Regions from separate parts of the Pseudoalteromonas sp. KG3 genome, predicted to be linked through region 2. Evidence: riboswitches for the same ligand, from Rfam matches in the RefSeq annotation. Region 2 holds a riboswitch; the other holds the start of a gene.
The links. A riboswitch is a leader RNA that binds a small molecule or an ion and turns the genes downstream of it on or off. The one in region 2 is predicted to bind cobalamin.
Positions count from the first base shown of each region.

Region 1: another riboswitch for cobalamin. It lies ahead of NDQ71_RS07520 (ABC transporter ATP-binding protein); the one in region 2 lies ahead of NDQ71_RS08680 (TonB-dependent receptor).

Region 1 is NZ_CP098523.1:1,552,514-1,555,932, forward strand. Features, by position in the region: gene NDQ71_RS07515 (iron ABC transporter permease) at 1-990, opposite strand, end outside; gene NDQ71_RS07520 (ABC transporter ATP-binding protein) at 980-1,813, opposite strand; cobalamin riboswitch at 1,897-2,022, opposite strand; gene NDQ71_RS07525 (histidine phosphatase family protein) at 2,064-2,678, opposite strand; gene NDQ71_RS07530 (FKBP-type peptidyl-prolyl cis-trans isomerase) at 2,784-3,212, opposite strand; gene NDQ71_RS07535 (IS630 family transposase) at 3,368-3,419, opposite strand, start outside.
Region 2 is NZ_CP098523.1:1,843,219-1,846,637, reverse strand. Features, by position in the region: gene NDQ71_RS08695 (ketopantoate reductase family protein) at 1-894, opposite strand, end outside; gene NDQ71_RS08690 (VanZ family protein) at 887-1,240, opposite strand; gene NDQ71_RS08685 (YajQ family cyclic di-GMP-binding protein) at 1,394-1,876, shown strand; cobalamin riboswitch at 2,050-2,217, shown strand; gene NDQ71_RS08680 (TonB-dependent receptor) at 2,251-3,419, shown strand, end outside.

The sequences.
Region 1 (3,419 bases), 290 kb from region 2:
CTCTCGCTTGCGAAAATAAAGTAACGATAAAAAGAACACGCTGCCGATTGCAGAAGTGATCACCCCAATAGGTAACTCTTGATTCGCTAACAAAATACGCGATAACACATCGACCCATACCATAAATGTGCCGCCAACGAGTGCAGTCATCATTAAGCCACTAGGCGTACCTTGAGAGACAAAAAAGCGCACAATATGCGGGATCATCAAACCAACAAAGCCAATGCCGCCACACATGGCTACCAATACTGCGGTGATCAATGAGCTGAGTATCAGCATTAACAGTCGAAACCGTTGCACTGGGATACCGAGCGTCACGGCACTTTCATCACCTAGTAACATGGCATTGAGTTGACGGCGAAAGCCCATCATTACAGCTGTACAACTTAAAATCACTAAAGCAGGTAGCCAGAGCGTTGCCCACTGAGCGCGAGCAAAGCTGCCGAGCGTCCAAAATAAAATAGCCGTGATCGCTTGTGGATCACTAAAATACAACAGCAAACTGGTAAACGCGCTAAATAAAAAGGATAAAGCGACCCCTGCCAAGAGCATGGTTTCAACTTGCCCGCGCCCAGTACGTCCGGCAATAAAAACCAGTAATAGCATAGTAACTAAGCTGCCAACAAAAGCGGCCGCAGACATAGTAATCCCAGCACTTACGCCTGTGATTGTAATAAAACACACCACCCCAAATGATGCACCTGATGAGATGCCGAATAAATAAGGGTCAGCTAAGGGGTTGCGGGTGACGGTTTGCAAAATTAACCCCGCAATTGCTAAACCCGAACCAGCTAAAAAAGCGAGTAACGTGCGTGGCATGCGTAATTGCCAGATGATCCGTTCAATAAACGAGTCATGTCCTTGGCCACTAATACTGTGGTATACATCAATAAACTTACTCGGCGCAGCCCCAAAGCTCAACGCCACAAAAATACTCACAACAGCTATTATCAGCGCCGCAATAACTGCTAAAGTGTGCTTACTTGCCATTATTCACTCCCGCCTGATAACCATAAAAATAGGTAATACGCGGAATCGCTTTCTGTAATTGCTGGCTTTGCGGGTGCTGCGATACTTCAGCGCAGACACCAAATACATCGCTGAGCATTTTTTCTGTGATCACTTGCTCTGGCGTACCTGATGCTACTAACTGGCCTTGTTTGAGTACCAACAGTTGATCACACATACTTGCGGCAAGGTTAAGATCATGAAACGACGCCAAAATGGTCAGATTAAGTGACTTGGCAAGTTCCATTAATTGGATTTGATACTTGATATCTAAATGGCTGGTTGGCTCATCCATTATTAATAACTTAGGGCCTTGAACAATTGACCGTGCAATTAATGCCCGCTGTTTTTCGCCCCCTGAGAGTGAATCAAAATTTTGTGTTAAGTGATGGCTTAAACCCACTTGCTCTATCGCTTGTAAAACAACTTGCTGATCTGCTTTTGTGGTAGCACTAAATAAACTTTTGTGTGGCGTAAGGCCAAGACTGACAACATCATACACTGACAAATTAAATTGCGAAGGTGTCTCTTGCAGTACAACGGCAACTTGCTTGGCATAATCATCTGCGCTCAATTGCCAAATATTACGCCCAGCAAATTGCACCTCACCACTTTGTGGTTTGCTATAACGATATAGGCAACGCAACAAACTTGATTTTCCAGCACCATTAGGGCCAAGCAGACCTATAAATTGTCCTGCTTTTATCGCAAAATCGATATCTTGCAAAATGGCAGTACTGTCTACAGACCAGGATAAGTTAGTGACTTTTAGTAAAGGAGGCGCTGTTGCGTCAGGTGTATGCAATGTGTTGTTCTCTCTCGCGATAGCAAACCCACAGCACTACAAACCATGATGTTCATGGTGATAATAGAAGAGTTAACCCGCTCATTGATTCAAATTAACGTATTTTGTATCTGACTTATCACTCATGTGACTTACAGTTGCGGGTACAGTTGAGGACTTTCACCTCATTCCAAAATACATAAGGCCCTATTATGGGCAGGTGAGTAAATATTTCAATGAATATCTTTCTAGACGGCTACAATAGGGGTGATTAGAATACAATTTTTGGCCACGAGACAGCATTTTCATCAATAAAAATATCAATACAAACCAGTTTGCCATAGCCGATAGAAAATATATCTTGCTGCTGAGACTGTTTAGGCAACTGGCAAATTATAGCCAGCAGCTGCTTGATCACTCCTGCATGTGTTATCACCAACTGCGCTTGAGTCTCAGTTTTAGCAATATCAACTAATAGGGTTTGCCACCATGTCGCAACACGTTCATGGAAATCAGCCATAGACTCTCCACTGGGTGGAGTTACATGCCATGGGTCTTGCCAAAAATCACCAATACTTGGGCTATGTGTTTGTTGCCATAAATATTCATATTTACAACCATCCCAGTCGCCAAAGTTAAACTCTCTGATTTGCTCCGTTAGGATAAGTGGAATTTGTTGGCGATTGGCAAGCTCTGTAGCAAATACGCTGCAACGCTTCAGTGTAGAGCTAATAATGCGCTCAATATTCACAAGTTCAGCACAGGCAATATTTAGCTGCTCGACTCCAATATCGCTTAAAGCAAAGTCGGTATGTCCAGCCAACACTCCCTGCTCGGCAAGCTCTCCATGGCGCAATAAATAAACACGGCTAGAGAATGGTTTCATAATATCCTTTACATGAGTAGTAATTATCCGGGGATGTAATTAACCTGAACGCTTGATAATCAATCGATGAGTAAATGCTCAATCACAGATCTAATTAAGTAATTATTAGGCTAAACGTATCAAACGAACATCAAAATGCAGCACCGCATTAGCCCCAATTTTACCACCATTACCTTTACGGCCCCAGGCCAGTTCAGCTGGAATAACAAATTCATAACGAGATCCTACCGACATAAGTAGAATGCCTTGTCGTAACCCTTCAATTGCCTCAGCTAATGCAAACACTTCAGGCATGCCTGCTTTATAACTGTCTGCAATCACACTTCCATCTGCCAGCATAATACGTTGATTGATAACAACTGTATCTAGGTCAGTTACCCGTTCGCCTGACACTTCATCAATAACCTTATACATTAAACCTGAATCACATAGTTGAGTATCAGGGTGAGCACTAAACTTAGCAATAAAACTTTCACTGTTTTTACGATTGAGCCCTGAAGAGCCTTTTGATTTGGTTGTTTTTTTACGTGTCACGAAACACCTTTTATTTGTATGATAAATATAGAGACTTTATCGCATATATTCGGCTCACAAGGCAAGTATACAGAAGGGTAAAGTTATACCATTTTGATTTAATTCATGATCTATTTAAACTAGGAGAGTTTCTTTCATAATACCAATACTATTTATTAAGTGATCAAATTTGTCCATGCTCTAAAGCACATATGCTTAACGTTAGTA
Region 2 (3,419 bases):
GCGCTTTTTTGTGTCGAAAATTGCAGTTAATAAAGCACCGTTATACGGCGTATCAATATTGAGTTTTTGTCCTTGCTGACAAATATAGCCACAAATCGCCATCACTTCTGTTTCGCGTTGATGATGAAAATCTTGATGCATGGAAGAGTAATTAGCTTGGGTGTGAGCCATCACTTGATAGGCGCTATTAAGGGCTTGTGCTAAATCTACGTTAATGCCAAGTGCTTTGGCAATGTTGCATGCCTCAGCTAATAAATTCATGATTTGTCTACTAAACTTAGGCGCACGTAATTCACCATTTTTTACATTATTTAGGGCACTGAGCGGGTTAATAGCAATGTTAACTAATAGTTTTTCAAAGCGTAACTGCTGTATGTTGTTAGTCGTTGTTAATGCCGGTATGTTAGCTAATAGATGTTTAACGTCAGGCAGTTTTACTTTGGCTGAAGAGTTGCAATCACCTAAAACACTGTCACCCATACCAGTATGTAATACACTAAAAGGCGTATTTTTATAACCCGCCAAGCGAGTTGTTAAAAAGTACAGCCCTTGCTTTTGCGTCAGCTCGGCATTGAGTTCATCAACATTGCCCATGCCATTGTGAGATAAAATCACTTGGCACTGAGTGCTTAAAAATGGCTTTAGCTGACTAAATGCACTGGCGACTTGGTGTGCTTTGACAGCAAAAATAACGGTGTCGATTTGGGTGCTTGCGGTTAATTGTACAAGGTTTATCACTTGGCAATTAATCGCTTGTTTGGTGTGATGTTGCTGGTAAAAACGAGGCTTACACTGCGTTTGCTTACTGATGAGTGTTACTGAGTGCTGCTGAGCTAAATAGTAGCTGTAGAGCAGCCCAATCGCACCATCGCCAACAATAAATATATTAGCCATTTTGATTCTTTTTAAAGTGTGAATATAGGCCATATAACAAGAAGAAGCAGGCAGCACCGCTAAAGTCAGCAATCACATCTGCAATGGATGCGCTACGATAAGGAATTGTACTTTGCATAAGCTCGATGGCAATACCATAAAACGCCAATAATGTTAGATGTATATAAACGGGCAGCTTAAATGCTCTGACCATGAAAGCCGCTAAAATAAAGAAAATTGCAAAATGCACTAATTTATCTAAATGAGGCAAGGAGGACACGCCAACGCCCCTAAAATCACGGGCAAATAAGAAGGTAAACACCAGCATACTAATTAAAAATAGAGTTTGATAAACACGCCGAGTCACGATAAGTCCTAGAATCGTTTAAAAATAGAGCCGCAGTATATCAAACAAATTTCGTATAGCACCTGAACAAAGCGCATAAAAATGTAAAGATTTATAAAATAGGCGTTATAATCCCCTCATATTAATTTTAAAAAATCTTGTTAGGAGAGACTTATGCCTTCATTTGATATTGTTTCAGAAGTCGAAATGAACGAAGCAAAAAATGCTGTAGATAATGCAAACCGTGAATTAGAAACCCGTTTTGATTTTAGAGGTGTTGATGCGTCGATTGAACTTAACGATAAAACAATAAAGTTAAAAGCCGAAGCTGACTCACAAGTTATGCAGTTATTTGACATTCTTGCCAGCAAAATCTCAAAGCGTGGTATGGACGTATCAAGTTTAGAGCTACAAGACATTTCTCGTGCTGGTAAAAATGTATTTCGTAATGTTGCACTAAAGCAAGGTATCGAAAAAGACATGGCTAAAAAAGTAGTTAAAGCCATTAAAGATTCTAAAGTAAAAGTACAAGCCGCTATTCAAGGTGAGGAAGTACGCGTTACTGGCAAAAAGCGTGATGACCTACAAGAAGCCATGCAAGTTGTGCGTAGTGCCGATTTAGGGCAACCGTTCCAGTTTAAAAACTTTAGAGATTAGAAAGCTATGTGCTAGGTTTCTAAGTGCTAGAAAAAGCCAAATTGCAGCAATGTAGTTTGGCTTTTTTAGTTTAGAACTTATGATGATTCCTAAAACCTAGTACATTTAGATGTATAGCCGTCCATTGACTTTTCCCCCTAAAATAATCACAATAACCACCTATTTTTAAGGTGCTTGTAGTTACTTTTCAAGGTTGTTGATAGGTACAGCAAGATAATCGGGAAGTTGGTGCTATTTGTAGGATACAAATACAATCCAACACTGCCCCCGCAACGGTGATACATAATATACGCAAGTAACTATGTTAAGTCCGGAGACCGGCCTTGAAGTCAATTTACTATCACTTGTGCGGTGGGCGCGGGTCAGGGGAAGTCATGTTAAACAAATCTACTCTAGGCGTAGCAATTGCTGCTGCGTTATCTTTTTCTGTGTCTGCAGAGCAATCAATTGAGCATCTTACCGTCACAGCCAATAAATTTGAGCAATCAATTACTGATGTTCTTGCCAGTGTTACTGTTATTGAGCGCAGTGATATTGAGAAAAATAACTATCGAGACTTACCATCAATACTAAGCAACATTGCAGGTGTTGATATTGTGCGCAACGGTGGCTTTGGTCAAAATGCTGATGTATTTGTGCGTGGCGCCACAGCAAAGTATACCTTGGTGCTAGTTGATGGTGTACGTGTTAGTGATGCAAGTTCTGGCAGTGTATCGCTAACAAATATTCCCGTTAATAGCATTGAGCGAGTTGAGATTGTAAAAGGCGCCAGAGCTGCAATTTATGGCTCTGATGCTGTCGCTGGTGTGATCAATATTATTACTCGTCAAGCAACTAATAATACACTATCTGCTACATTGGGTACTGATAGCTATGAAAACTACCAGTTAGCAGGCGGAATTGTAAAAGATGCTGTTACTTTTAATTATAACTTAGGCTATGAAAATACTGACGGCTATGATGTAACAGGTAAAGATCCATCACAGCCAGTAACAAAAGATCACGATGACGACGGCTATACCAATAAAAATATTGGCTTTAACTTAGCATATCAAACTGAAAATGCCGGAGTATTTAGTTTGCTAAGCCAGTATAGCGAAGGCCAAGGTCAGTATGACAATGCATGGGGTAATGACGCCTATGACTTTGAAAACTACACCGCTAAATTAGGCTGGAAAAAAAGCTCCGCAATTTATACTCAAAGCGCCTCTGTGAGTATTTCTCAAGAAGAGAATATTCAAACAGGGACAGAAGAGCAGCAAGTTTACAGCACAAATCGAGTTGAATTTGAGTACAGTGGTTTATATACGCTAACTAATACCGTTGATATTACAGGCGGTGTTAACTTTCTAAATGAAGACTTATCAGACTCTTCGGCAAAATCATCTGAAGAACAGCGTGATAACACAGCACTCTTCGTTGGCGTATTTTATGACGATGATACTTGGTTAGGAAACGCAGTAGTAAGAACCGATGATTATGACTTTCATGGTCGTGCAAATACTTACACAACAGCTTTAGGCTATCGAGCAAATAAATACGT